2 regions of the Carnobacterium sp. genome follow, and region 1 is predicted to be linked to the other one. Evidence: predicted binding sites of a transcription regulator. Region 1 holds the regulator's gene; the other holds the start of a gene.
The links. The regulator LexA, encoded in region 1, represses DNA repair genes until DNA is damaged. The targets are predictions, from matches to a motif close to CNAACANNTGTTNG.
Positions count from the first base shown of each region.

Region 1 (15,818 bases):
ATTGTTGGATGATACTCATTCCATTAACTGATTCAGCTAATTTTGAATTTAACAAACTTAGTTTTTCTCTCATATTTCGGTACAATCTTGAACTAAACTTTTGATAATACCAAATGACTACTCCTAATACTGGAATCAACGCAACGATCCATAGAGAGATCTGGACATTCAACAGCATCATAGCGATAAGAGATGTTATAACACCAAGCATCCCTTGTATAATAGTCAGAAATACCGACCAAAACTCTTTAATGGTTTCTGTATCATTCGTCACTCTCGTAACAATTGAACCCGCAGGAGTTTGATCAAAAAAACGCATACCTAAGGTGTGCAGCTTTTTAAAGATTGCATTACGAATATTTTCTACTGTTTGTTCAGAAGCCATATTGTATAAATAAAGATTAAGGTACCAAAAAACAATTTTTACTAGAGTCATGCCAAAATAAATCAAAGCAAACATTCCGATAATTTGATTTGTTGCCATCCCTTTTGATAAATAATTATCAATAAACACTTGAAGGATTCTTGGCAAAATAATATTTGTGACAGCTAACAAAACACCAAATAAGATACCAGCTATGAATTGAAGTTTGAAAGGCGAGGCAAACTTAATGATCCGTCTTAAAATAGTCACTTGTTCTTTGGTGGTAAATGATTTTGACCAAGTTGATTCTTGTTCCATTAGTCTGCACCTCCTTCAATTTTCTGTTCAAGCTGCTGACTATCAAACATCTCTTTGTACCATCCATTTTGTTCAAGTAAATCAGCATGTGTTCCTCGTTCCACAACTTCACCATTGTCGATAACGATAATCTCATCTGCATGCATAACACTGCTGATTCGATGAGCAGCTATAATCGTTGTTTGTTCTGAACGTTCTTTTTTCAAAGCAGATAATATTCTCTCTTCAGTTTTAGCATCCACTGCGGATAAAGCATCATCTAAAATTAACAGCTCTGGTTTAATAATCAGCGCACGAGCAATTGAGATCCGTTGCTTTTGACCTCCTGATAATGAAACTCCCCGTTCTCCGACTACCGTATCATACCCATTAGGCATTTCTAAGATATCAGTATGAATGGCTGTTAACTCTGCGGCTTTTTCAACCTCTTCTTGTGATAGTTCTGGATTAGCAAAGCGAATATTTTCTTTGATACTCGTTGAAAATAAAAATTGATCTTGTGGCACATAACCGATTTGCTGTAGCAAGGCATCTAACGTGTAATCTCTAATGTCTTCATTCCCATATGAAATGCGTCCACGATAACGATCATATTCTCTTAAAAGCAATTTGAAAATACTGGTTTTCCCAGCTCCTGTTTTCCCTACTACACCGAGTGTTTGTCCACGTTTCAATTCAAAATGAACCTCTTTTAGCGCCGGAACATCGGATTTAGGGTAAGTAAATTTATCAATGGAATAATGAATATCTCCTCTTATTTTTTTCGTTAATGCTGAGGGTTTTTCAATAATTTTCGAACGCTCTAAAAGCAATTTCTCTACACGATTATAACTTGCACTTCCACGTTCCAAGATATTAAATAATCGGCCAATAGCAAACATCGGCCATACCAGCATAGCTATATAGTTAATAAAAGAAATTAATTCACCAATAGTGATAGTACCTGAATTTATATATCTCCCGCCCATTACAATGGTCAGTACATAAGAAATCCCCATGATAAAAGTGATCGTAGGGTCAAATAACGAATCAATTTTATACACTTTTCTATTTTCAGCAACTACTTGTTCCGTTTTTTGTCTGAATTCTTCAACGTCTTCGTCTTCTTGACCGAATGTTTTTAAGACTTTCATACCTGATATACTCTCTTGCGCTTTATCATTCATATTGGAAAAGGCTGCTTGCGCTCCTCTAAATCGCTCATGGAGTTTTGAACCTAAAACACGTGAAGCTATAGCAAGCAACGGAAGTGGTATTAATGCAATCAACGTTAATCTCCAGTCAACTACTAGAGCCATTGCAATAATCGTTGTACCCCCTGTAATAATTGAATCAGCTAAGGTCAATATCCCACCACCTGCAACATTTCGAACTGCCGTTAAATCATTTGTTGCATGTGCCATTAAATCGCCCGTACGATATTTTTGAAAAAAACTATTGTCCATTTCGGTAAAGTGGTTAAACAATCGTGTTCTAAGTATCCGTTCCAATTTGGCAGATGTTCCCCAAATATTTACACGCCAAATGTAACGAAATAAATAACTAGCAATCGCCGCGCCTATCAAAATACTTAACCATTGGATCAATTTTTTAAGTGTTAGCGTTCCTTGGCCAACTTCATCTACAATAATTCCCACTATTCTAGGTGGAACTAATTGAATAATTGCTACAAGAAACAAAAATATCACACCCGTAATATACGCTTTTTTTTCTTGTTTAAAAAACCAACCTAATTTTTTATAAATTCCCATTTTCTTCCCTCACCCCTTTACTAATGATCCTGTTAATCAAAAAACGCGAACAGATAAATATCTGCTCGCACGTTAGTATTATAAGGCAATATGTGCCCTTATTTTTTTTTAGTCGTTTTTGTTGTTTGTGTCTTCATTGACGACATCATTTGTTTAATTTTCTTTTCTGATGGTTTTTGTCCCATTTGCATCATTAACATACGCAACATATTTTCGTCAACTGGCGGATTTTTTTTGAAATAATCCATCATGTATTTTCTAGCAAGAAAGAAACCAGCGACTGCTCCACCAACTAAGGCTAAAATAATTAAAAAGATAGCAAGACCTAAATTCATTTTTGATTCACTCCTTTCGAACCTCTCAAGTCTTAATTGTACTAAATATTAGTGGAAAAATAAACTAAAATTCTACTTCTTACGCTAAAAAGTCGCAATTCATCCCAATTACTTACAAAAGAAAGCCGTGTAAGTTAAACTTTCAACTTACACGGTCATTTTTTTTATAAGTTATTGTATGTTTTCACAACATTTTCAACTGTAAAGCCATAGTTTTCAATAACTGTCGCTCCTGGAGCACTTGCACCGTATTTATCTATACCTACTGAAGCACCATCTAGGCCTACATAACGTTCCCAACCAAATGTTGCCCCCATTTCAATAGATACACGTTTGCGTACTTCTTTTGGTAAAACACTTTCTTTATATGCTGCATCTTGTTTGTCGAATAAATCAAAACTTGGAACAGAAACAACGGAAACATCTTTCCCGCTTTCTTTCAAAGCATTTTGAGCTTCAATAGCTAACGCTACTTCAGAACCTGATGCCAAAAGAATTCCTTCTGGTTTTTCGCCAGCTTGAGGAGAAATAACATATGCTCCTTTAGCAACATTCGTACGTGCGCCTTCTTTTGTTCCTGGCAATACGGGTAAGTTTTGGCGAGATAACACCAACATTGTTGGGTGATCAACTGAAGTAATGGCTAATTCCCAAGCAGCTACAACTTCATTTCCATCTGCTGGACGAAGAATAGATAGGTTAGGCATACTGCGTAAGCTAGATAAATGTTCTACTGGCTCATGAGTTGGGCCGTCTTCTCCCACAGCAACTGAATCATGTGTGAACACGTAAGTTACCGGTAACTTAGATATAGCCGCTAAACGAACAGCAGCACGCAAGTAATCCGTAAAGACAAAGAATGTCCCACCATAAGTTCTAGTTCCACCATGCAAAACGATTCCATTCATTGCAGCAGTCATCGCAAATTCACGAACACCATACCAAATATTTCTTCCATCATATTGACCAGCTTGGAAATCTTTTACATCCGCTATCATTGTATTATTAGATGATGACAAATCAGCAGAACCGCCCCATAAATAAGGAACTTTTTTTGCAATAGCATTTAGTACTTGGCTACTTGTAACACGAGAAGCCAATGCATTGTCTCCAACTTCATAGGTTGGTAATTCAGCATCCCAGTTTTGTGGCAATTCATTTTTTAAAGATAACTCGAATTGTTCTGCTAATTCTGGATATTCCGTACGGTAAGTTTCAAATGATGCCTTCCATTCTTCTTCCACTTTAGCTCCTTGGTCAACCATTGTTTCTTTAAAGCGTTCTGCTACTTCAGCAGGAACAAAGAAGTCTTCGCCTTCCCAGCCATATGCTTTTTTAGCTGCTTCAATTCCTTCTGCTCCAAGTGGTGCACCATGGACTTTATGTGTTCCAGCATTCGGAGCACCAAATCCAATAATTGTTTTCACTTCGATTAGAGTAGGTTTTTTTGTCTCAGCTTTTGCAGCTTCAATTGCTGCATTAATTTCTTCTAAATCATTTCCGTCTTTTACAAGAATATGTTGCCATCCATAAGCTTCAAAACGTTGTCCAACATTTTCAGTAAAGGCTTTAGATGTCGGTCCATCTAAAGAGATATCGTTTGAATCATAAAGAACAACTAATTTCCCAAGTTCCAAATGAGCTGCTAAACTAGCTGCTTCAGCTGAGATACCTTCCATCAAGTCGCCGTCTCCACATAAAGAATAAGTAAAGTGATCTACAATAGCATGGCCTTCTTTGTTGTAAACTGCAGCTAAATGAGCTTCTGTCATCGCCATTCCAACAGCATTTGCAATTCCTTGTCCTAATGGACCAGTTGTTGCTTCTACTCCGTCAGTATGGTTCACTTCTGGATGTCCAGGTGTTTTACTGTCCCATTGACGGAACTGTTTTAAATCATCAATTTTAACGTCATATCCAGCTAAATGCAGCAAGCTGTATAATAACATCGATCCGTGTCCAGCTGATAATACAAAACGGTCACGGTCGAACCATTTCGAGTTTTTTGGATTTACTTTTAATTGTTTAGTCCACAATGTGTAAGCCATTGGAGCAGCCCCCATAGGTAATCCTGGGTGTCCAGAGTTGGCTTTTTGTATACCATCCATACTTAGTGTTCTTATTGTATTTACTGCTAATTGGTCTGTGTTATCAAACAAAAAAATCATCCTTTCGATTTTAACTCTCTTATAGTACTCTATTAGTTTACTATTATTTCCACTCAAGTGCAACGCTTTCATGGTCAGAATGTTATTAAATGGGAGAACTTCATGGTTATCCCATTATTGAACAAACATTCTTTTATCTTCCGTGAAGACCTTTATCTTTTTGTATATCCTTCAATTTATCGGGTGTAACATCATTGCCTTCTTCATCTACTATCTTTACACCTTCAATAGTATTTCTCATTCCGCCACGAAAAGCTGTTATATAAGCATCTCTTAATTCCTTTTGTTCAACTTGTTCTTGGATAGTCAATCCTTTGTTTTTTGATTTTTTTGCTAACTCATTTATTCGTTCTATTTGATCTTTTGGTAACATCGAATCACTCCACTTTTTTATTTATTAGTCAACTATAACAAATTTCTTTGAAAAAAACACCTTTTAATCCTCTAAATCTACGAACGTTTGTTTGATTTGTTCTATCATATATGGTAATCTTAAAATGATAAAATAAATAGAAATGAGGTGTTTATATATATTATGAGTAAAAATCCCGAATCAAGACAAGTTGAAGTTCTACAATATATATACAGTCAAGTTAAATTGAAAGGTTACCCTCCAACTGTAAGAGAAATCGGAACGGCTGTTTCTTTATCTTCTACCTCAACCGTTCATGGTCACCTTTCTCGTTTAGAAAAAAATGGTTACATCCAAAGAGATCCTAGCAAACCAAGAGCAATAGAACTAACACAACTAGGATTATCAAAATTAGGCATTGCACTTGATAAAATACCTTTACTGGGAACTGTAACAGCAGGTGAACCGATCTTAGCTGTAGAAGAAGCAACAGATTATTTCCCATTGCCTCCAAACTTGCAATTTGAAAATGATTCTCTTTTTATGTTAACCATACGTGGGGAAAGCATGATCAATGCTGGTATTTTTGATGGTGATGAAGTGATCATTCGTAAGCAAAGCACTGCAAATAATGGCGATATTGTCATTGCTATGACCGTAGAAGACGAAGCAACGTGCAAAAGATTTTATAAAGAAGAAGATCATTATCGCTTAGAACCAGAAAATGACACCATGAGTCCTATTCTACTTAATGAAGTAACCATTTTAGGCAAAGTAATCGGATTATATCGTAGTCATATTCAATAAAAAAACGAAGGAACGGGTTTTATCCCGGTTCTTCGTTTTTTTTTATTGTTTCACTACAAATCTCTTTAAACTAATAAATTCTTAACAGGAGCAAAAGTTTTTCGGTGAATAGGACATACTCCGTGTTTTTCTAAACCTTCTAAATGGACTTTTGTTCCATAACCCGCATTTTTAGAAAAACCGTATCCCGGATACACTGTATCATATTCGGCCATCATTCTGTCTCTTGTTACTTTAGCAACTATACTAGCAGCAGCTATAGACAAACTCTTTGAATCTCCCTTAATGAAACTTTCTTGGGGAATAGTGACCGGTAGATGCATTGCATCGATCAACAATTGTTCTGGCGGTTGAGGCAATTGTTCAACAGCTTCAATCATAGCCAATTTAGTTGCTTCATAAATATTGACTTTATCAATGACTTGATGGTCTTTTATACCAATCCCAATAGCTAATGCAGATTCTTGAATTTGGTCAAATAACACTTCTCTTTTTGCACTTGATAATTGTTTAGAGTCATTAATTTCCAAGACATTAAAGTCTTGCGGCAAGATGACCGCAGCTGCAACCACAGGGCCAGCTAACGGACCTCTTCCTACCTCATCGATTCCAGCAATAAATTGTGTTCCTTTTTCCCAAAAAAATTGCTCTATTTGTAGCATTTCTTGTTGTTTTTCGAGAATTAATTGTTGCTTTCTCAATTGGTTTTCCCAAGATCTATACGCATTTAATACACCTTTACGAGAATCGCTCTTGATTAAAACCAGTCGTTCATCATCCGGATGAGTAATGGTCGCTAATAGTTCCTTTATTGCCGTAATGGTCAGCGGTTTTTCCATTTTAGCTATCATGCCTTTTGGGTAAAGAAATCGGTGCTATATCTAACGTATACTTCCCAATTTTACCGCTTCTAATTTCAAAAACAATCAATTCGGCTGCACGAGTATAATCATCTCTATACCCTTTTCGTTCACTGATCAACATAAGCAGATCTGGCGATTCAAGATTTAATTCTTCTTCTGTTAATCTGTATCGTTTAGCAAGCATTTCCGGATTTCTAATTTTCATTTCTTCCAATCCATACATAGCAATTTCATCTAGTTGTAAAATAGTGTCTTTTATTGCTCCAGTTAAAGCCAATTTCTTCCCAATTTCAGGATCTTCAAACTTCGGCCAAAGAATCCCTGGTGTATCCAGTAATTCCAATTCTTTGCCTAACTTCAGCCATTGTTGTGCTTTTGTCACACCAGGTTTATTTCCTGTTTGAGCAATATTTTTCTTTACAAAACGATTGATCAATGTTGATTTCCCCACGTTAGGAATTCCAATACTCATTGCTCGAATTGCACGAGGTTTTATACCTTTAGCGGCTCTTCTATCAAATTTAGGTTGTAAAAGCTCTTTTGCTTTTTCCATTAATTGCTTCATGCCTTTTCCTTCTTGAGCAACAATTGGGACAGCCGCAATTCCTTGATCGTTAAAATAAGCTACCCATTTTTTTGTTTCTAATGGATCCGCTAAATCACTTTTATTTAAAATGATGATTCTTGGTTTTTCTCCAATGATTTCATCTAATATTGGATTGCGGCTTGATAGTGGCAGTCTTGCATCTACTAGTTCAAAAACAATATCGACTAGCTTAATTTTTTCTGTTACTTGGCGTCTTGCTTTTGCCATATGCCCTGGAAACCATTGAATGGTCATTTAATTTTCACCTTTCTATTTACACAAAAAAAGAACCACATTATTGTATTCTTTTTTTTATTTCATTTGTTAATCCTCGTCAATCGAACCAAACTTTTCAAGTGGCCATATGCGAAGATTTGTTGTTCCACTGACAGTAGACGCGTCTATAAACCCAACTTCACTAAATCGGCTATCTTTTGAATTTTGACGATTATCACCTAAGACAAAATAAGTGCCTTCAGGAACCGTTTCTTCGCCTGTTTTAGCAGCTAATAAGAAGTCTTCGGTAAAAGTATCCCCTGCTGTCATATTTTCGATGGACTTTTTCAAATACTCTTCTTCAATGGGTTCCCCATTGATATACAAAACATCATCTTGATACCGAATCGTATCTCCTGGTAGACCGATAACACGTTTGATATACTGTTTATCCGGCTCACTTGGAGCTGGGAATACAATCACATCAAAACGGTCTATCTTGTCGATTTTATTTAAAATCAAACGATCTCGATCTTCTAACGTAGGTGCCATCGATTCACCGTCTACACTTACCGGAGCAAATAGAAAATGTCGAATCAGCAGAAAAATTATCAGCGCTACAACACCATATAGTACAGTACTTAAAAATTCATTTCCGCGGCCTTTATTTTCTTTGCGTTTTTGACTTGGGGAAAGATGACGCGTATTTCTCGGTTCGAAAGTACTTTTATTCTGATGTTGATTATCAGAAAAATTAATTTTACTCAATTGCATCTCCCTACCTTCTTATACTATTTATGGAATAAACTTTATACGATTAAATGGATAGTAAGTAAAAGACGTTTCGCCAATAATCGAATCTAGTGGAACACTCCCAAAATAGCGACTGTCGTTACTTGATCTGCGATTATCCCCTAATACAAAATACTCATTTTCTGGAACTATTTTAGTTCCAGTTAATTCTTCTAAAGTGAAATCAGATGTCCATACCCCTCCAGCATGATTAACTAAATCATTATCGAGAAATTTTTCCTCAATTTTTTGATCATTGATATACAACTGATCGCTTTCGTAGCGAATTTCCTCTCCCGGTAACCCAATGACTCTTTTTACAAGTGTTCGATTTGACGAATCATGAAATACAACTAAATCAAATCTTTCTATATTATTATAGATGGTTCTAACTATGATTTGATCGTCCTGTTGAAAAGTTGGTATCATAGAAGAACCTTCAATAGTCATAGGAATAAAGATAAAATTTCGCAGTAAAACAGTGATTGATCCAGCTAATAATAACGCCTTAAACCATTCCCATGAAAATTCCTTCCAAGACTTTTGTCTCATTACATTCGCTCCAAATCAATCTATTTATTCTATCATACAAGAAAATCTAAAAAATAACTATTTATTTAGGGCAATGATTTAACCAAAAGAGAGATAGCAAATTCCTATCTCTCTTTTGGCATCAAGTTGTTAACGATTGTGATTTCCTAGCCATTCGCTTTTTATTCAGCAGGTTGACTAGATTGCAATTCTTTGATAGCAGCCTCATATTGAGTATCATTTTCATCTATTAGAGTCCTCAATGATTCAATGAGTTGAGTAGCCGTTTCACCTGTTACAATACCGTCAACAGGTAATTTTTTATCTGTTTGAAATTGTTTGACCGCTTCTTGAGTTGCTTCATCAAAGTATCCATCTACTGATTCTACAGGATAGTTTAGCGCCTCTAATACTTTTTCTAAGTTCTCAACTTCTGCGGATACATCTTTTAATTGATATGTTTTTGAACTATCAATAATCAATAAATTAGCATAATCAGGTAAAGCTACTTCAATAGTTGGTTTAATTCCTTCGTCATTGATCCACTTGCCACTTGGTGTTAACCATTTCGCAACGGTCATCTTCAATTCACTACTGTCATCAAATGTAGCTACGTTTTGAACGGTTCCTTTTCCAAATGTCTGAGTACCGATCAATTTGACATTGCCGGATTCATTAACTGCACCCGCTAAAATTTCGGAGGCACTGGCACTTCCCTCATCCACTAATAAGACAGAAAGTTCCGTTACTTTAAAGTCACCCATTGTCACATCATCAGAAACGATAGGAATCGGTTCTTGATCTTTTTCTTGCGTTTGTAAAATAGTATCGCCATTTTCTAAAAATAAATTAGAAATACTCAATCCGGCATTTAATAACCCACCAGGATTTTGACGAACATCAAAGACAAAAGATTCAGCACCTTGTTCTCTTAAATCTTCAATTGCAGCCACTAAGTCATCATAAGTTGGTGAAGAAAAACTTGTGATAGCAATATACCCAATCGTTGGATCTTCTTCATCTAACTGGTAAACGACTGTCTCAACAGGTATAGTATCCCGCACAACCGTCACTTCAAAAGTAGCATCGCCACGTTTTATGGTTAGCACCACTTCTGAGCCTTTTTCACCTCGAATATACGACACCGCTTCATTTAAGTTTAAGCCTGTTAATTCTTGATCACCTGCTTTTAAAATAATATCATTCGGCAGTAATCCTACTTTTTCGGCTGGAGAACCTGCGATAGGAGACACGATCATGACATTATCTCCTTGTTTCATTACTTCAGCACCAATTCCTTCAAAAGAAGCAGAGATACTTTCATTTAAAGAAGTAGATTCTTCTACATCAAGATATTGAGTATAAGGGTCTTCAACAGCTTCCGTCATGCCGGTGATGGCTCCTTCAATCAAAGCTTCTCCTTCAACCCCTTGATAGTAATCCGACATTAAGGCATCATATACCTCTTGGATTTTTTCAAATTCATCTGCATTCATTTCTACGCTTGCTTCTGATGAACTCAACTGATTTTTAGTAGGTGATTCATCATCATTTGCATTTGTAACAGCCATTGTTCCACCAATTGAAAGTGCAGCAACTACTATGAGAGAAGCTCCATATGCCCAAGGCTTAATGCCTTTTTTATTCTTTTCTTTGTTTGGTTCATTCTCCATGTGTAAGCTTCCTCTCTGGTTTCGATTAATTATTGGATGCGGTCAATTGATTTTACTGCTGAAGTTGTTTTTAACTATTACTCATTTATTTAAATTTTAAAGCTGTTTCTAAAGCTACGATCATCATATCATTAAACGTTGTTTCACGCTCATCTGAAGAAGTTTCTTCCCCGGTGATCAAGTGATCACTTATGGTTAAAATAGCTAAAGCGCGACGATTGTGTTTAGCTGCTAGAGTATAAAGACCAGCTGCTTCCATTTCAGTTGCCAATACACCATAATCTGCAAGTTTCTTTTTGTCTAGTTCTTCATTATAAAAACGGTCAGCAGATAAGATATTTCCTACTTTAACATCCATTCCTTGTGCGACAGCAATTTCATAAGCTGTTCTTAGTAAATCAAAATCAGCGATAGGAGCAAATTGAACTTGATCATTAAATGTATTTTTAACAACAGCAGAATCTGTTGTTGCACCTTGAGCTAAAATCACATCACGTACTTTAACGTCTTTTTGCATTCCACCAGCAGTTCCTACACGTATTAAGTTTTTCACGTTATATCCTGTAATTAATTCTTCAGCATAGATCATCATAGAAGGAATTCCCATACCGGTTCCTTGAACAGATACTCGGTGACCTTTATACGTTCCTGTGTAGCCGAACATGTTTCTAACGCGATTGTATTGTTCTACATCTGTTAAAAAGGTTTCTGCGATATATTTTGCTCTTAATGGATCTCCTGGTAACAATACCGTTTCTGCGATTTGGCCTTCTTTAGCTTCAATGTGTACACTCATGATTATTTCCTCCTAGTTGTATGGTAGTTTGTTTTTAGTTATCTTTGTCTAAATAAATTTCCCAAGCTGTGTCAAAAGTTGTCATTTCTTCTAAGTATGTGCCATTTAATTCTAGATAATGACTAACTTCATGATAATCTTCTGATTGTTTTGGAAAACCGTCATCTAAATAAACAGCATTTGCGAATAAGGTGACAGCATCCTTTTTATGTGGATCTCTTTCAGTCATTAAATAATGATAAAACGGACGTTGCATTGAACTAATTCCTTTCTTTACTTTGCTGATAGTGCAAACGCTCTTCTTTTTCTTGAGCATACTTTTCTGGATTTTTTTGATAAAACTCTTGATGTTGTTCTTCAGCTGGATAAAAAGGTTGAACCTCTTCAATTACTGTTACAATAGTATTTTTATACTTTCCGCTTTCGCTTAACCGTTGTCTAGATTTCTCCGCAATGTCTCTTTGGTTCTCATTTAGAACAAAAATGACGGGACGGTAGTTGTCTCCCCTATCTTGAAATTGACCCATTGCATCTGTGGGATCCGTTTGATTCCAATAGATGTCCACCAATTCCTCATATGAAATAACTGAAGGATCAAAGGTTATTTCAACAGCTTCAGTGTGCCCAGTTGTTTGGGTCAGCACTTCTTCGTAAGTAGGATCGACGGTATGTCCTCCAGTGTAGCCTGATACAACTCTTTCAATTCCAGGTTGCTCGTCGAAAGGCGAAACCATACACCAAAAGCATCCTCCTGCAAAAATAGCCGTCTCTTTCACTTACATCATCCTTTTCCAATTCATTTCACTTTAATCAGCTGGAACGTAAACGTTCACTCGAATATCATTTTCAGCTAAATTAATTTTATCCACTGAAAAATGAATACCGCTATCTAAAGTGAATTCATTTAAATTAAAAACAATCGTTTCTTGTTCACTATCAATCGCTACCCACTCTGGAATATTCAATTGATTTTCAATTTGATTCATCGCAAAGGTAATAGGGACGTTAAATCTCCCAATTGAAAGACCAGTTGCTTTAAATTGTAAATTACCATTTTCCATAACAAATGGTTCTAAAAATAACTGAAATTGGATATCATGACCAAACAATTGAAAAGTACCCACTAATTGTGCTTGCTCTTCCAATCTAAACTGGTAATTAACGGGACCTTTTACAATTTTTTCATCTTTAAGATACGAAGCTACCAATTGATTAACATCATCTTTTTTCGTTGATACTTGAAACATAACTTCATCTTTAGTGTCTCTGGTCTCAAGATTTGGTTCTCCTATAATAATAGGAGTCATTTGAGTAAAGGCCCATATGATAATACCTAATACCACTGAAAGCAATCCTAGAAAAGCCCATTTCCAACCATTTACTTTATTCTTTTGCTGATCTCTCTTTTTCTCCATAACACACCTTTTACTTTCAAAAAAATTCTTTTTAATTATTTACGATAGCCTGAAACAATTCCTCACCCATCAATCTATAACCGGCTCTATTAGGATGAAACAAATCTTCTTCATATAAATACGGATTGACAACTTCTATTGCATCAATGTTTTGCTCATCCAATAGCTGATTCTCTTTTCCTACTGACTCCGAGGAATGATTAAATAAGCTGGCTATAGAAAGAAAAGTAGCATTATCTGTTTCATTTACGATTGCTTGCGTTTTTTCATTCCATTTATCTACTATTGTTTGCATTTCAGTAATTTCAGGAAAATAAACATAATAGGGATTATAGATACCAAAGACATAAATTTCAATCTTAGGATTTAATTCTTTAATTTCCATTAGAAGACTCTTCAAGTTTTGTTCGTATGTTTTTTCTGGAGCAATAAACTTTTGCTCATCGATGGTTAAAAAATCATTTTTAAATGTTTGGATAATGTCGTTTCCACCAATGGTTAAAACAACCATATCAGCAGTTTGAATGTCTTCTTGCATCGTTTCATCTTCGTAAAATCGTTTTAATATTTGGTCACTTCGATCTCCACTTTTTCCATAATTACTGGTGGTCACTTCTTGATAACTTTGAGTTTCTTCTAGTAATTCATCGACAATCGAAACATATCCTCCGCTGTTAGTAGAATCTCCAACACCTTCAGTTAATGAATCACCAATAGCAACAATATGAAGCGGTTCTTTCTTTGTTTCTGTTGTCTCTTGATCATCATTCGAACGAGTTCGGAATAAGACTGTCAGAGTACCCACCACTAAAACAATTCCAATAATTAAAAAAAGGAAGCTTTTTAGAATTGATTTTCCTTTTTTCATGATAAAAACTCCTTTACCTGTAAATATATGGAAATAGTATACCAGATTCTTTATTCTTCGTATACCATTTATAAAGGAAGAATGGGTTTACCTTTTTCGTGCAAATGTTTCAAAAATATGAGGGTATTTATTGCGTTCATCTAAGATACCCTCTTCTGTTTTTTCAAGTTTCCATTTCGTCCAATCTATTTCTGGAATAAAGGTATCTCCTTCAAACTCGCCTTCAATCATTGTGCGGTGCAATACATCAACATCATCCATAAAGAAACTAAACACGTTAGCTCCCCCAGTAATAAAAGTATCTCCAGAGTAGTCTTTTGCAAAATCCAACACTTCTTCTCGGCTGTGCATAATTTTGACCCCATCTGCTTGGTAATTAGGATCAGTAGTTAAAATAATATTGATACGATCTGGTAAAGGGCATTTGTTCATCCCTTCAAATGTTTTTCTTCCCATCACTACAGCGTTATTTATAGTCATTTGTTTAAAAAACTTTAAATCGTTTGGCAGATACCAAGGCAAAGTACCTTTATACCCTATTGCACCATTTTTATCTTGAGCCCATAAAAAAGCAATCATTTCGTTTCCTACTTTCTCTTCAGATTAAACCGCTATTGGAGCTTTTATTCCTGGATGAGGATCATATCCTTCAATTTGTATGTCCTCCATCTCAAAATCAAAGATACTAGTCTTTGATTCATTCAATGCGATCGTTGGAAAATCCCTAGGCTCTCTTGCTAATTGTTTTTCCATTTGTTCAAAATGATTTGAATACAGATGTGCATCACCTAACGTATGAACAAAATCTCCAACCTCTAAACCAACCTCATGCGCTATTAAATGTGTTAATAAAGCATAGCTCGCAATATTAAACGGCACACCTAAAAAGATGTCTGCACTTCGTTGATACAATTGGCAGCTTAATTTTCCATCAGCAACATAAAATTGAAATAACGTATGGCAAGGAGGCAAAGCCATATTAGGAACGTCTTCTGGATTCCATGCTGAAACAAGCATACGCCTTGAATCTGGTGTTGTTTTGATTTGGTGAATGATATCTTTCAGTTGATCTATGGTCTCTCCTTGGGTCGTTTTCCATCTTCTCCATTGAGCTCCATATACATTTCCCAGCTCACCGTATTTAGCAGCAAATGTGTCATCTTCTAAAATACGTGTACAAAAGGCTTCTTTTTCAACATCATAAACAGCTTTAAATTCTTCATCAACTAAGGCTCTTCTGCCGAAATCAGTCATATCAGGTCCCACATATTCTTCACTTTTGACAAACCGTTCAAAAGCCCATTCATCCCAAATATGGTTATTGTGTTGCAATAAATAACGAATATTCGTATTGCCTTTAATAAACCAAAGCAATTCACTTTTAATTAAACCAAAGGGGACTCTTTTCGTTGTTAGTAAGGGGAAACCTTTTTGTAAATCATATCGCATTTGATAACCAAAAAGACTTTTAGTTCCTGTTCCTGTCCGATCTGTCTTTACATGACCATCTTCCAAGACTTTTTTTCCTAAATTTAAATATTCTGATTCCACCATTTTACCTCCTATAAATTAATCATTCGCATATTGGCTTAAATATTCCCAGCGATTCATTTTTTCTTCTAATTCTTTTTCTAAAGTAGCTACTTGTTCTTGTTGTTCTTGTAACAAACTGAAATTACTCCCAGCTTTTAACATTTCTTCTTTAAGCGTTTCTATTTTGTTTTCAAGATCAAGCATCTCTTCTTCAATCGTGCTCCACTCTTTTTGTTCTGTAAAAGTTAACTTCACTTTTTCATCTACATCAATTGATTCCGGTTGTGAGGCAACTTTTGTAACTGAATCGCTACTTTGAACCGAGCGGCCTTGTTTTTTCTCTTTTTCTTCTTCTATATAATCTGTAATACTGCCATAAAAGGGTCTGATTTTTCCATGTCCATCAAATATCAATAATTTCTCTACTGTTTTATCTAAGAAGTAACGGTC
Region 1 is NZ_JBEMBC010000018.1:16,599-32,416, reverse strand. Features, by position in the region: gene ABS911_RS05565 (ABC transporter ATP-binding protein) at 1-682, opposite strand, end outside; gene ABS911_RS05560 (ABC transporter ATP-binding protein) at 682-2,433, opposite strand; gene ABS911_RS05555 (YneF family protein) at 2,532-2,768, opposite strand; gene tkt (transketolase) at 2,933-4,936, opposite strand; gene ABS911_RS05545 (DUF896 family protein) at 5,070-5,309, opposite strand; gene lexA (transcriptional repressor LexA) at 5,472-6,095, shown strand; gene rnhB (ribonuclease HII) at 6,161-6,934, opposite strand; gene ylqF (ribosome biogenesis GTPase YlqF) at 6,936-7,799, opposite strand; gene lepB (signal peptidase I) at 7,869-8,534, opposite strand; gene lepB (signal peptidase I) at 8,556-9,104, opposite strand; gene ABS911_RS05515 (S41 family peptidase) at 9,266-10,756, opposite strand; gene deoD (purine-nucleoside phosphorylase) at 10,842-11,552, opposite strand; gene ABS911_RS05505 (YozE family protein) at 11,587-11,808, opposite strand; gene msrA (peptide-methionine (S)-S-oxide reductase MsrA) at 11,813-12,328, opposite strand; gene ABS911_RS05495 (YpmS family protein) at 12,359-12,967, opposite strand; gene ABS911_RS05490 (SGNH/GDSL hydrolase family protein) at 12,999-13,835, opposite strand; gene ABS911_RS05485 (dihydrofolate reductase) at 13,923-14,414, opposite strand; gene ABS911_RS05480 (thymidylate synthase) at 14,439-15,386, opposite strand; gene ABS911_RS05475 (ABC-F family ATP-binding cassette domain-containing protein) at 15,405-15,818, opposite strand, start outside.

Region 2 (15,818 bases), on a different contig from region 1:
TGAAGGATCCCAGCTAAATACGCTTTTCGTAATCGTGCTGACCCCACTGATACCGCCAGAAATAATTAAATTTGGCAGTAAGAATGCATTAAATGATAAGGCAGCAATAAACGAACCCAACACGATGTAAAGAATGTCAATTGCTCCTAATGTATATTTATTTGATAGTAGTTTTTTCTTCATATTTGTTCATCCTTCCTAAACGTGAAACAAAATCCTTGTTTATTCTAACACTTTCAATTAGTTTGTAACTGTTTTTTTTGATTTTCTCATAAATTTACTTCGAATTTAATTTTTATTTGTTTTATAATGTAAAGTGGCGCAATTATAAAAGCAAGTCAAAAGGAGTACTCATGTCGACAATTAAACATTATCATCTCATCATTAACGAGCTTTCAGGTTCTGGTAAAGGAAAAAAAGTCAGTCACCAAATTGGTAACTTGCTGACGGCTCAGCAGATAAGTTTTACAGTACATAAATCTGCTTATCATGGACATACTGTGGAACTAACTAAAGTATTGGCTCAAGAAATAGAGAAGGAACGCAATCTAGCTCAATCAATTATCGTTATCGGCGGTGATGGCACCTTACATGAAGTTATTACAGGTTTAGGTGAACAATATGCCCATATCCCAGTAGGGTATATCCCTGCAGGTTCTGGTAATGACTTTGCGCGAGGAACAGGTATTTCAAAAGACCCAAAAAAAGCTCTAAAACAGATTCTTACTGCTCAACAAGCAACAAAATTAGATATCATTGAATATTACGACCACAATCAACAAAGTAAGGGATTTGCTGTAAATAATGTGGGTATCGGTTTTGATGCGGCAGTCGTAAAAAGAGCAAACCATTCTCCATCTAAAATCTTTTTAAACAAGTTAGGATTGAGCTCGTTTGTTTATTTTGCCAGCCTAGTTCAAGTCTTTTTTAAGCAAAGTGCTTTTCCCTTGACCATTACAACAAATGGCGACATAACTCAGTTTGACGATGCTTTTTTAGTTATTATTAATAATCACCCTTATTTCGGCGGCGGCATCCCTGTTTCACCAAAAGCTTCTCAAATAGATGGGAAATTAGATTTGATTATTTTACCTAAACACTCGTTTGCTAACTTATTGTATCTTTTTGGGTTAATGATCTTTGGAGGAAAACATTTAAATCATAAAAATGTGTATTATTATCAAGCACAAACCATTTCTCTCAAAACAACTTCAAAAATGGACTCAAATGCCGATGGGGAAATATTGGTGGACCAACCAATTGATTTTCAACTCGAAACCAGCTCACGTTATTTTTGGATTTGAACATAACGTCTTCCTTGTACATAAAAAAAGTTTCAGAAGATTTTTCTTCTGAAACTTTTTTTATACACTTGGCACTATCCCGTCCATACCAATCATCGGATCAATCGCATTGGATTGAATCATTTCGATAGTCAGGCGATAATTCTTTGGCTTTTCTTTACTTATCGTTTCATTTTTATTTTCGGTTGCTAATGATGGAGTAGAAATAGAATCTGATAGTTCTATTTCTTTTGGCTTATCTTTATTAGCAGGCATTTTCACAACAAGTTCAACTTGTTGGTCTTCTCCTAATAAACGTTCTGTCAATGTCGTTAATCTAGTTGCGGAAGATTTCGCTACACATTCCTCAAAGGCATTAGGTTCGCCACACAAAATAAGCAATTCACTACTTCTTGTAATTCCTGTATACAGTAGATCACGTCTTAACATACGGTGATAATTTTGCACCATTGGTAAAATAACCATTTTAAATTCCGAGCCTTGAGACTTATGAATCGAACAACAATAGGCCAGCGTAATTTTCATCCATTCATTTCGTTTGTAGACGACTTCATTGGCATCAAATTGAATGACGATTTCATCCACCTTATCTTCGGTTTCTTTGGCTAGATTGATTCCGACAATTTCGCCCATGTCTCCATTAAACACGTTCATTTCAGGATAATTTACTAGCTGTAATACTTTATCTCCAATGCGGTAATTTTTATCGTTAAACTTAACTTCTTTTCGTCTGCCAGAAGGATTTGGATTAAAGATTTCTTGCATCATTTTATTCAACGCATCTATCCCTGCTGGACCTCTGTACATCGGTGCTAAAACTTGAATGTCTTGAGCAGTAAAACCTTTATCTTTAGCTTTTTCTACTACTTGACGAATAACCGGTTCAATTTGATAAGTAGTACACTGAAAGAAAGAACGGTCTTTTTTATTTTTCGTAAAGTCAGCCGGTAATTTCCCTTCTTTAATGGCATGTGCTAATGAAATAATGGAAGACCCATCATCTTGTCGGTAGATTTCAGTTAACTCTCTACTAGGAATCTGTTTTGCACGTATGAGATCGTGCAATACTTGACCAGGTCCCACAGAAGGCAATTGATCTTTATCCCCCACAAAGATGACTTGCATATTTTGTGGGACTGCTCTTAACAATTGATTCGCTAGCCACGTGTCCACCATAGACATTTCATCAACGATCAATAATCCGCCTTCTAATTCTCTTTCAGAAAGCTCCGCACTTGGCTTTTCTTGACCATTTAACCCTAACAGGCGATGAATCGTGCTGCTTGGCAATCCCGTCGATTCATTCATTCGTTTAGCTGCACGTCCTGTAGGTGCGGCCAAAAGAATCGGAAAAATCTTATCGTGGTAATCATCTATTTCTAAAGACAAGCCATTCAATTCGGCAAACAAGGTCACGATTCCATTTAATACCGTTGTTTTACCGGTTCCCGGTCCCCCAGTTAAAATAAATAATGGCGAGACAACTGCTTCTTCAATTGCTTCGACTTGTGAATTTCCATACTGGATGCCTAATCTTTTTTCCATTTTACGAATTTCTTTTTTTACATTATGCGCTGGATACTGAATTTTTTTGCTGTTTTCCATTAACCGTTTTACAGAGTTTGCGATTCCCCACTCAGCAGCATATAACGAATTGATGTACAACTTGTGTTGGTCTTCAATCAATTTGTTCTCTTCGATCAAATTTAATAATTCTTTTGCTACTATATCTGGCTCAATAATGAACGAACGGCTTTCTTCAAGTACTCTTATGGTTTCATTCAATAATGGTTCTGCTAATGTATACGTATTGCCTTCACTGATGCACAACTCATTTAATGAAAATGAAATAGCCGCTTGAATACGTCTGGGAGAGTCTGCAGCAAAACCTAAATTCTCAGCAATGGCATCTGCTTTTTTGAATCCAATGTTTTCAATATCTTCTATTAATTGATATGGATTCTCTTGAATGATCTCTAATGTTTCTGCTTGATAGGTTTGATAGATCGTGTACGCTAACCGGCTTCCAAAGCCAAAGTCATTTAATCCGATAATAATTTTTTCCATTCCGTTACTGGAACGTATCGTATTAACGATGACTTCTTTCTTTTTGTCATTTAATCCGGGAACTTTAGCTAAAACAGTTTCATCTGTATTAATCTGATCAATCGCATCTTCGCCTAAAAGATCAACAATGGTTTCCGCAGTTTTTTTCCCTATTCCTGGAAACTTATCACTAGAAAGATAAGCAACAACTCCTTCGGCTGAAGTAGGTTTTTCTTGTCGATAGCGCTCGGCATTAAATTGCATCCCAAATTTAGGGTGCTCAATTAATTGGCCAAAAAAACGATACGTTTCATCTTCTTGGATTTGGCCAAAATTTCCAGTGATGACGATCTCTTTTTCTTTGAACGAACTGTTAGTATCAACAACTCGTATTAATAATACTTTGTAAAAATTTGTCGGATTTTGATAGAAAATTGCAGCCACTTGCCCTACAAAATAGGGAGGCTCTCCTGCAAATAAATCTAAATTGTCTTGCATAACCACTTTACTGCCTCCACCCTTTCTATCTTAGCTAATTAAAAGAATTAGTCTTTTTGATTTTTCATCATAACTTCTATGGCTTTTAACTGGTCGATACGTTCCTTATATTTTATAGGATCCAATTCTTTTGCTTTATTGAAGTACTCATCAACAGAATTCTGTTCTTCCTTTAAGGCCATTCCTACTACTCCACGTTTGAACCAAGACTCATCATTTTGCGGAGCTTGATCGATACTTATGTCAAAATACTGTTTGGCTTCTTTAAATGACCCTAATTGCATTAATGTATTCCCTATGAACAGAATAACTGTCATATCCAGTTTGTCTTCTTCGTATGCACTTAAAAAGTAAACCAACGCTTTCTTAGCTTGATTTAACGCTAAAAAATTCTGTCCAATCATAACCATAGCATCTTTTTTCAAAGGTGTTTCGCTAAATTGAATGACCTGATCAAAATACTCTAGCGATGTATGATAATTTTCAATTTCATAATAGAGATTCCCAAATGCGTACACAAAAATAGGATCTTCAGGGTACTTTTCAATTGCTGTTTCTAAAATAACTTTTGCATCTTCATATTTTTTCCCTAAAATAAACATGGTCGCTAAATTATAATAACTATCGCTATTTGCAGGATGATCGTTGATTTCTTTCATAAGTAATTGAATGGCCTTATTAAATTCGCCTTTTTCCCATAGCTGAAAAGCTTCATGGTTTTGATTCACACTTATTTCCTCCTTCTTGCAACTTTACTTATTTTACACCAAAATTCTATTGGATTCTACTGATGTCTCTGTTTTCTAGTTATTTCAAGTTCATTCTTATTAGATTAAAAAAGGATATAAAAAAAGCTAGGAGTTCTACCCTAGCTTTTTTTACTGTATGAAGTTTTTAAACGTATTGTAATTCTTTTTTTTCATTATATGCTGCGTCGATCGTACCGCCGCCTAAACATTCCAGACCATCATAAAAAACAACTGCTTGTCCGGGTGTGATGGCACGTACAGGTTCGTCAAATTCAACTGTGGCTGTAGTTCCATCTTCATTTAATTGAACCGTCACGCCTGTATCTGCTTGGCGGTAACGGAACTTCGCAGTACATTTAAATGTACGTGATTTTTTTTCATTTGTTGTAAAATGAAGGTCAGAAGCTTCTAAATGCGTAGCCAGCAACCATTCATGATTAAATCCTTGTCCTACAAATAGTGTATTTGTTTCTAAATCTTTTCCGACAACGAACCATGGATCACTTGATTTTCCGCCGCCACCAATTCCTAATCCTTGGCGTTGTCCAATCGTATAATACATTAATCCATCATGTTGCCCTTTCACTTCGCCATCTACCGTCATCATTTTTCCAGGTTGAGCAGGTAAATAAGTCATTAAGAACTTTTTGAAGTCGCGTTCTCCAATGAAACAAACACCTGTAGAATCTTTTTTCTTAGCTGTCGCTAAGCCAGCTTCTTCAGCAATTTTACGTACTTCAGATTTTTGCATTCCACCCAATGGGAATAACGTTTTAGCAAGTTGTTCTTGAGATAATTGATTCAAAAAGTAAGTTTGGTCTTTATTATTATCTAGTCCTCTTAACATATGTGTAACGCCATTTTCATCACGTTCCACTTGAGCATAATGACCAGTAGCTACATAATCCGCTCCTAGTTCAATAGCATAGTCTAAAAAGGCTTTGAATTTGATTTCTTTATTGCACATAACATCTGGGTTAGGTGTGCGTCCTTTTTTATATTCTTCTAAAAAGTAGGTAAATACTTTATCCCAATATTGTTTTTCAAAATTAATCGAATAATATGGAATTCCAATTTGGTTTGCTACCAACGCAACATCATTGTAATCCTCTGTCGCTGTGCAGACACCAAACTCATCTGTATCATCCCAGTTTTTCATAAAAATACCCACCACATCATAGCCTTGTTGTTTTAACAATAAAGCTGTAACGGATGAATCAACGCCTCCACTCATGCCGACTACAACACGAGTCTTGCTATTGTCTTTCATTACATCACCATCATTTCAAATAGATTCTGAAAAATCTTTTTACGATTTGAAGGTCGCATTTTTTCAGTCTCTATCATTATACTAACTTTTAGTCAGAAATCAAGTTGCTTAACCCAAAAATAGGGACATGCTCACCATAGTGAACACCTCCCATTAGACTTTGTAATTAAAATTTTATATTTTTTCTAACACTCCACGTTCAACAAGGTCTGATAAAGTGAACGCTACTTTTTCTCGAATTTCTTTATACGCATCACCATTGTAAATATTTACTGGACGCAATCCATTGCCAGTAGTTATTGAAATTTTTAATTGTTTTACCTCATCTGAGATCACAATTTTCAACTTTACTCCTTGTTTATTCAATAAATTGGTATCCATCGTACGCATCAATTGGAAATTCCCTTTTTTAGTTTCTTCAAATCCATTGTCTCTTAATGTATATTTTTTTGCGTTAGGATTTACTTTAAACGTTTCTTTGGATCCTAATAAAGTTGCTTCTTTTTCAAATGCCATGTTATTCCCTCACTTTTTCTCTTCACTTAGTCGTAACCCTTTTCATTTCTACTATACCATAGCTTTTATCTTTTTTTCTATAAAAATCAGTAGAAATACTAAAGAGCCTGGAATGTTTCCAGGCCCTTTAGTATTTCTACCTCTGTTATTAAAGTCATTTTTTCAATCTTAAACTAATGGTCGCCAGTTGGTCAGCTAAACAACTGATTTGTTTTGACGTTGTTCCTAAGCCAAAACTGATTCGAATCGTTTCAGCCACAATTGGATTGTTCTCTCCATACATTGCTATTAAGACATGACTTGGATCAATATTGCCAGCAGTACAAGCTGAACCAGATGATACTGCTATGCCACTTAAATCTAAACTCATCAACAATTGTTCAGCTGATACATTTTTGAACCAGACACTTACGATATGATCTAATTGTTTATCCGTATTTCCATTGACTTCAAATTCGATCTCTTTTTGAGTCAATGCTTTAATAAGTTGTTTACGCAGTTCTTTATGTCTTTCTTTGCGCTTCTCTCTTTGAGGTTGAATAATTTCAACTGCTTTTTGCAATCCTGCAATAGCAGGAATATTCTCTGTGCCAGCACGACGTTTTTTTTCTTGTTCGCCGCCCAGCATAAAGCTTGGTAAAAAAATGGTTTCCTTCACATAAAGAAATCCAATGCCTTTAGGACCGTTAATTTTATGACCTGAAATAGATAATAAATCGATGTGGTCTCTTTTAACATCAATTTCCTCTGTTCCATAAGCTTGTACAGCATCGGTATGAAAATACGCTGTAGATTCACTTGCTTCAATTAGGGTACCAATTTCTGCTATATCCATTACGGTACCAACTTCGTTATTTGCATACATGATTGACACCAAAATGGTATCTGGTCTCAAGGCTTCTTCAACCTTCATAGGATCAACTTGACCTTTTTCATTCACTGGTAGATAAGTCACTTCGAATCCTAGTTTCTCTAAATATTCCATCGGTTTCAAAACAGCATGGTGCTCCACAACTGATGTAATAATGTGTTTTCCATCTTGTTGCCTATTTAAGGCCGTTTCAATAATTGCGGTATTGTCAGATTCTGTCCCACCACTAGTAATAATGATTTCATTCGGTTTGGCACCAATACTTTCAGCAAAAACTATTCGAGCATTGTCTACAATACGACGACTGTCTCTTCCGAAATTATGGATACTTGATGCATTGCCATAATGATTTTTCATTGCTTCATAAACAACTTCAATTACTTCTGGGTGTACAGGACTAGTTGCGGCATGATCAAAATACATTTTTTCCATCTAAGAAAGTCCTCCCTTATTTATCCAAACTTACAATCCTTAAAGTTTATCACTTTTCTCTATCTACAACAACCACTTATTTTGAGTAAGCATATTTAGTTATTTTCTGTTTCTTTTTCCCATAATTCTGGAAATAACATCTTTAGGATACCCATCGTTAATCGACGACCTTTGCCTTTGTAAACAAAAGCATGCATATGCATAGCAGGATTAAAGTTAGCCTCTAATACTGTATAGCCTAGATGTTCTTTAGTACTAGGTAAAGTTGTATCCGGAATAATCAAATCAATCCCACTAACTTTCGCACCAATAATCTCAGACATATCAATAGCAGCTTGTTTATAGCTGTCATCAATTTCATCTGTAACATCGATAGAGTCTCCTCCAGTACTAATGTTTGAATTTTCTCTTAAATAAACAATAGTGTTCAATTCGGGGATACTTTCAATCGTATAGCCTTGTGCTTTTAGCATCAGTTGTTCAAGTTCACCTAAAGCGATTCTTTCAAGAGGCGAACGATGTTTTTCTTCCCCGCGTAAAGGATCTTCATTTTTTTCGGCAACCAATTCTTTAATTGATTTTTCACCATCTCCGACAACATTTGCAGGGGTCCGTAACAAAATAGCTGGTACCTTTCCATCTAGAACAAAAAAGCGGTATTCAGTTCCAGGAATGTATTCTTCAACTAGTACAGCAGTATCTTCTTTGAATGCTATCTCAAGTGCTCTTTCGTAATCCATTTTTGTAGGTGCATGTTTAAAGACAGAGATACCTAACCCATAGTTAGTTGATTTAGGTTTTACAACGATTTGTTTTTGTTCATAACGCCAGAACGCTGTTTTTCCTTCTGCTAGAGTAGTGTACTCTTCACCAGCTGGAACACGAAATCCTGCTGAATCAAGAATTTTTTTCGTAACGGTCTTATTTTCCATAATCAGTGGGGCAATATAAGAATCTTTTGATGTCATATTTCCATTTTTAACAAATTCACTATGTTGATCATAAGTTAACTTTAAAAATTGATCTTGCGCATCTAAAACCTCTACTTGAATACCTTTTTGTAGCGCATCAAATAGCAATAGTTGGGTAGACATCTCTAGTTGTTCGAAACCTCTTAAATTGTACGGTCTCATAATCGCTTCATTTTTGTACCGTTTAGCTAGCTCTAGACTAAAATCAATATAAGACCCTTTTTCTTCTATGCCACGCACCATACGTGCAGCAACGGTTAAGGTTGGATCAATAAGGTGCTGCTTAGCTTCTTGAATACAGTTTAGTGCAGATTTAGTTCCATTTGTTGATTGAATCATTTCTTCCATTTGCTTCAATAAGCGGAAACCTTCCTTTTGAAAACGTGAAATTTGTTCTGGATGTTCCATTGCCGTTAACCGACTCATTTCTTCCCCATCTGCGATTTCTTCCGTAGTAGCTGTTTCATCCATCCAGATCATGTACAAACAAAAAAGATGAACAAATTCCATTGTCTGTTTTGACATACCAAATGGATCAAATGGATTCAAATCAAAGCTTCGCAACTCAAGATAAGAAATACCTTTTGTCAACAATTCTTCCGCTTTATTTGTACCACGAAAACGAACGGCTGAGTAGAATTCTTTTTCTTCTGATAAAAAGTCTTTTTCAACCATATCTTGTAAGCTACGCACATAATCTTCAATTGAATGGAATGACACAGAAACTTCTGATTGATTAACATACCCGTACTGGCTGCTTCGAATGCTTCGAACATACTCTTGTGGAATTTCTTGATCCGTAAAAAACGACTCATCCACTATAGGAGAAGCTCCTAGTAAATAAGTTAACAACCAACGATAGCGCAGGAAATTTTTTGTTAATTTTAAATAAAGCATCGACTTGAAAGATTCTTTATTTGAGTAGTCCGTTTGACAGTCAAATAAACGCGCAATCAGTTGGTCGTCTAATTCAAAATTGTAATGCATACCACTAATCATTTGTTTTTTCTTGCCATACTTTTCTGTTAGAATTTCTCTATACGTTACATCTTCCTTATTGTCTAGCTTTGCAATCGGAATAACCGATTCTTCTGGAAGAACCATCGGCATACTTATCGGCCAAATCGCTTGATCAGAAGGGATAGTTTGAAGAGCAATATCATGTAACGCGGCCAACCAATCGTAACTTTCTTTTATAGATCTTAAAGGTGGCGTGATCAATTCCAATTGTGATTCACTATAGTCTGTTTGAATATAGGGGTGGAAGCTCCTATTGCCAAATTTTATTGGGTGAGCTGTTAAAGCAAGCTCTCCTGCTGAAGTTACCCTTAAGCCCTCTTTCTCAATCCCAAAAACCGCTTGGTAAAAGGCTTCACCTATATCTGTTTCTTGTATCATTTGTCTCAAAGTCTTCATTTTACTATTCCCTCTTCTGCTTCAGTTATTTGTCGCTCAATTTCTGTTCGTATTTTTGGTTCAGGAGCGAACTCCTTTTCCCAATTATCAGGTTTCATAACTTTTCCATCCGTTTTTCTGTAACGTGGCTTGCCATCAGAAAAAAGTTTCCCCATATTCGCTTGATGCACGATCGAGAAAATGGGATCTGGGTTAATACCCATCAGTACGAAAGAACCATAATTAAAATAATTTGCATCCGTTAACGCATCTACTTGTCCAATTAAACGATTCGGGACCTCTTTGGACTGCTTTTTTATCTTGATAATAGATTCTTCAGCCGCTTGTTTCCATTCCAAAACCAAAGATTCAAATTGGTTGATGTCCCCTTCTACGGTTGAATAAAGGAATTCTAATAGTTCTTCCGTTGTAAAATTTGCCCGTGTAATAGCTTCTTCAGGAGTTAAAGCTTGTGGCTCTTTTTTTACTGGCTTATCGAATACTTCATGAAACTCTTGAACTTGTTCAAATGGTGACAATTTAGTCATACTTCTGTTCTCCTCCTGATGTAATAGGTCTTAAGATGATCAGAACTCTTTATTCGATTGTTTCCTCTCTAATTAAATGCTTTCTCAATGCCGCATTCTCTGATTCTAAGATCCTTCTGTTAATTTCAGATTGTTTCAAATCAGCTTGCATAATTTTTAAAAATTCAATATTATCCTGCGATTGTCGTTGGGTCCTCTCAAGCTGGATTTTTTCATCAATCAATTGCTTGATGTCCTTTTCGAGATCTTTTATTGTATCGGTTAACGCTTTATTTTTTTCAATTAATGAAGCATTTTGAAAACCAATCCCCTTTATTTTCTTTTCATTTTTACCATCTACTAAATTAATATAAACCACTACAAATGCTAAACAAGCAATAACAAAAGCTAAGCAAGTAATAATAAACGTAAACAAAGATGTAGAATACCTGAGACCAGCTAATAGTACACTCATTACGACTGTACAACCAAAAATCACTAGTCCAATACGATAAGAATTTATTTTTCTTTTAGCATTCAATGCTTTTAAATAATCCACTTTATTTTGTAATGCAGCCTTTTCTAATTGTTCTTGTTCTACCTTTTTTCGAGTTTCATAAAAAAGAACTTTTTCTTTTCTATCCATGGATTCTTGTACTTGTTTTTGATACTGTTCAAACCATTCTTTTTCCTTGACTAACTTTTCTAATTCTCTATCTATTTCCTGATGATAAACTGCCTTTTTCAATGAGATTTCCTCTTCTACACGTTCAGATTTCAAATGAGCTGACGTGAGTATTTCTTGAGCATGTTGTTCAGCTTTTCGAGTAATCTTGTCTGCTTCTACTTTTTCTTTATCATACTGTTCAATGGATTGCTCTTTTTTTAATTTAATTTCTTCTTTAGCGGCCGCTATGTCTTCTTGAACTTCTTGATACATCTTTTCTGATTGATGAAGAGTCTCGGCCAAAATTCCCTCTGCTTCGTTCTTTGCCTGTTGGAAAAGTTCGTTCTCATTTAAACGGGCTGTTTTTGTCGTTCGTTTCGATGGTTTAAGCTGATTCGATCGCAATGATTCTTTTTCCTTTATTGCCATTCCTAAAACAGAGTTAAAAACGACATTTGCTGTTTTTGAAAATAAACTACGTTGCTGTTTATCTTTCGTGTTTAATAACCTATTTAAAAAATCGGACTCGTGTTTTTCATCCATTAAAAAGTTCCTTTCTTTCTCACTTTCATAATCCTCTGATTAATCGAATCTAATCAAAATAAATGACTTCTTACACATTATCGCAAATAATCATAGAAAAGCCAAACCAAAAATTCTGTTTGCTTTATAAAAGTAAGCTAATTTCAAAAAATAAACAAACGTTCTTTATTATAGAATCCATTTTGGTAGAATGGTATACTAAGGATAATAATATTGTTAGGAGGATACGCTTTATGAATCAACCTTTAGCTTATCGGATGAGGCCTACTCATATTGATAATATTGTTGGACAGCAACACTTAGTAGGAAAAGGAAAAATCATTCGACGCATGGTAGAGGCTAAAATGCTTTCTTCGATGATTTTATATGGCCCTCCTGGGATTGGAAAAACAAGTATCGCTAGTGCGATTGCCGGGACAACAAAATACGCGTTCCGTATTTTAAATGCTGCTAGTGACACAAAAAAAGATCTCCAAATTGTTGTGGAAGAAGCAAAAATGAGCGGTACTGTGATTTTACTTTTAGATGAGATTCACCGTCTAGATAAGCCTAAACAAGATTTTTTGCTGCCACATTTGGAAAATGGACGCATTATCTTAATCGGTGCAACAACTGAAAATCCATATATTACAATAAATCCTGCCATCCGAAGCAGAACACAAATTTTTGAACTTAAGACACTTTCTAATGAAGATATACAACAAGCTATGTGGAATGCAGTAAAAGATTCAGAAAAAGGCTTTGGTAAAGAAAAAATAGCCATTACAGATCAAGCATTACTACACTTTTCTAGAGCCACTAGCGGAGATTTGAGAAGTTCTTTGAATGGTTTAGAACTGGCAATTAAATCAACAGCTCCAGATGAACAAGGAACGATCAATATTACTTTAGAAATTGCTGAAGAGTGTGTTCAAAGAAAAGCTTTAACACATGATAAAGACGGCGATGCTCATTATGATGTGATCTCAGCTTTACAAAAATCCATTCGTGGAAGCGATGTAAATGCTGCTTTACATTATCTTGCTAGACTGATCGAAGCTGGCGATTTACCTATTATCTCAAGGCGGTTAATGGTTATTGCTTATGAAGATATCGGATTAGCTAATCCTTCTGCAGCTTCTAGGACTGTTACTGCTATTCAAGCATCTGAAAAATTGGGCTTTCCGGAAGCTCGAATACCTTTAGCTAATGTAGTAGTTGATTTATGTCTCTCTCCAAAATCAAATTCGTCTTACGCAGCGATTGATGCAGCCCTCCAAGATGTACGGGCTGGGAAAAGTGGAGATGTACCTGATCATTTAAAAGATTCTCATTATAGTGGAGCAAAAGAACTTGGTCGCGGTGTAGATTATCTCTATCCGCATAGTTATCCTGGCGCATGGGTAAATCAGCAATACTTACCTGACAAGCTAAAAGATGCTTCTTACTATACACCAAATCACACAGGAAAATATGAAGATACTTTGGCAAAGCAGTATGATTCAATCAATTTTAAAAAAAGAAACAAGAGTGCAAATTAACCGCTTTCTTTGTTGTTAGAACACTCTTTGAACAGAAAGTTCACAGTCAAATAATTGACAATATTATAAGCTTATGCTACTATAAGGATAAGATTTCTGAGATGCTCGTCTTGCTCAACATGTGTTGACCGAACAATTAATATTACCTTGGGATCCAACCTGATTCAAACGGATAACATGCCTTTTCACTTGGTAGTTAGAAGCTTGACAGCGGAGCCCACCTGCTAACTGCGGGTTCAATACTAACTGAGCATAATAACGGCATCATCGGATTTCTCATTTAAAGTTTAAAACTTTTAAAGTCATTCTTAATTGAATGGCTTTTTTCTTTGTTATTGAAGCAAATTTCCCTTAACTTATTAGGAATATATGTTATTCTTATTTTGTAATTACCTATTGAAAGAAGGTCTTATCATGCTATTATCGATATTGTTTTTTATTTTTTCAGCGTTGCTACTTTATGCAGCATTCTTTTTTTATACTGGAAAAGCCTCTGTTCTATTATCTCGTACAGATAAAACTAGCCACTCAGAAACAGCACCTTTTTTTAAATTGTATGGTGCTCTCTTTTTTATTGGTGGACTTAGCTCTCTTCTACTTGTTTTTTTTCATCCTATTTGGCTGGCTTTTACTGTTTTACTCTTTGTTATGATTAGTATGCTTTTTTTTATTATGAGCTTAAATAAGCGGATGTGATTTTTCATTAACTTTTTAAACGATTTCTTATTTCTATGAAAATGGATACATTTAAGGTACAATAAGTTTAAGAAGAAGTATTTCATATCGTTTATCATAAGGAATGGAGTGAATGTGTATGTTACAACAATATAATCGAATCTTAGTAGCTGTGGACGGTTCAGCAGAAGCTGAACTTGCTTTTAAAAAAGCTGTACAAGTTGCTGTACGAAATTCTGCTACGTTAGTTCTTGCACATGTTATTGACACCCGAGCATTTCAAAGTATTTCTACTTTTGACGGAGCTATGGCTGACAAAGCAAGTGAGCAAGCCAAGAATACATTAGAAGAATATGTACGTTATGCAAAAAATCACCGCGTTCAAGACATCACTTATTCTATTGAATACGGATCTCCAAAAGTTTTGATTGCAAAACAAATTCCTGAAGATAAAAAAATTGACCTTATTTTATTAGGCGCAACAGGATTAAACGCTGTAGAACGTATCTTTATAGGTTCCGTTTCAGAGTATGTTATCCGTCATGCGAATTGTGACGTGCTGATTGTTCGTACCGATTTAGAAAATAAAAAAAGTTAACGTTATCTAAAATAAGAACAAAAAAAACAACCAAATAATTATTTGGTTGTTTTTTTTGTATTACTATTTAAGCACGTAATCTTTCAACATCACGAGCAATCATGATTTCTTCATCTGTAGGAATCAATAGCACTTTAACTTTTGATTCTGAAGTAGAGATGATACGTTCTTTTCCACGGACATTGTTTGCTTCAGCATCAATTTCAGCACCAAACCAGTTCATGCCATCAATAATAATTTGACGTGTTTCAGGAGAATTTTCGCCAATCCCAGCAGTGAAGACAATTGCATCCGCACCATTTAAGATTGCAAAATATTGACCGATATATTTCTGAACACGGTTATAGAAAATATCTAACGCTGTTTGAGCATCTTCATTTCCTTTTTCTGCTTCTTCTTCAACATCACGCATGTCGCTTGAAACATGAGAAAGACCAAGCAAACCAGATTTATTATTTAAAATATAAATCATGTCATTGATATCCGTAATATTTAATTTATTCATTAAAAATGGTAATAAAGATGCATCGATATCACCAGTACGTGTACCCATTGTAATACCCGCTAAAGGAGTGAATCCCATTGAAGTATCAATTGATTTTCCGCCTTTTACAGCTGTGATAGACCCGCCGTTACCTAAATGACACGTAATAATTTTTGTTTCTTCAAGTGGTTTGCCTAACATTTCTGCTGCACGCTCAGAAACATATTTATGTGAAGTACCATGAGCACCATATTTACGTGCTGCAAAGTCTGTATAATATTCCATTGGAAGACTGTATAAATAGTTTTCTTTAGGCATTGTAGTATGGAAAGATGTGTCAAATACAGCTACGCTTGTAATCTCTGGTAACAATTTTTTGAATGCTTTGATTCCTGTTGCATTTGCTGGGTTATGCAATGGAGCAAATTCAGCCAAACTTTCAATTTGTGCTAATACTTCGTCAGTAATTAGTGCTGAATCTTTAAATAATTCTCCACCAGCTACTACACGGTGTCCTACACCAGTAATTTCTTCGTAGTTTGCAATCACTTTTAGTTCAATTAATTTATCTAATACCATTTGAATAGCAATTTCATGGTTATTAATATCTTCAACCACTTTGTATTTTTCACCAGCATATTTTGTAGTGAAAATTGAATTATTCAAACCAATTCTTTCGATAATTCCTGAAGCGATTTCTGTCTCAGCTGGCATTTCATATAAGGTAAATTTTAAACTTGAACTACCTGCGT
Region 2 is NZ_JBEMBC010000014.1:1,504-17,321, reverse strand. Features, by position in the region: gene ABS911_RS04515 (YitT family protein) at 1-183, opposite strand, end outside; gene ABS911_RS04510 (diacylglycerol/lipid kinase family protein) at 354-1,304, shown strand; gene recD2 (SF1B family DNA helicase RecD2) at 1,365-3,848, opposite strand; gene ABS911_RS04500 (tetratricopeptide repeat protein) at 3,896-4,576, opposite strand; gene mnmA (tRNA 2-thiouridine(34) synthase MnmA) at 4,743-5,867, opposite strand; gene ABS911_RS04490 (cysteine desulfurase) at 6,042-6,383, opposite strand; gene ABS911_RS04485 (cysteine desulfurase family protein) at 6,538-7,686, opposite strand; gene gshAB (bifunctional glutamate--cysteine ligase GshA/glutathione synthetase GshB) at 7,782-10,073, opposite strand; gene ABS911_RS04475 (pyrophosphohydrolase domain-containing protein) at 10,070-10,600, opposite strand; gene ABS911_RS04470 (hypothetical protein) at 10,650-11,789, opposite strand; gene ABS911_RS04465 (replication-associated recombination protein A) at 12,023-13,309, shown strand; RNA gene ssrS (6S RNA) at 13,400-13,587, shown strand; gene ABS911_RS04455 (universal stress protein) at 14,124-14,582, shown strand; gene ABS911_RS04450 (acetate/propionate family kinase) at 14,650-15,818, opposite strand, start outside.
Region 2: a site for LexA is predicted at 11,941-11,954, ahead of ABS911_RS04465 (replication-associated recombination protein A). Genes of this name have one in related genera too.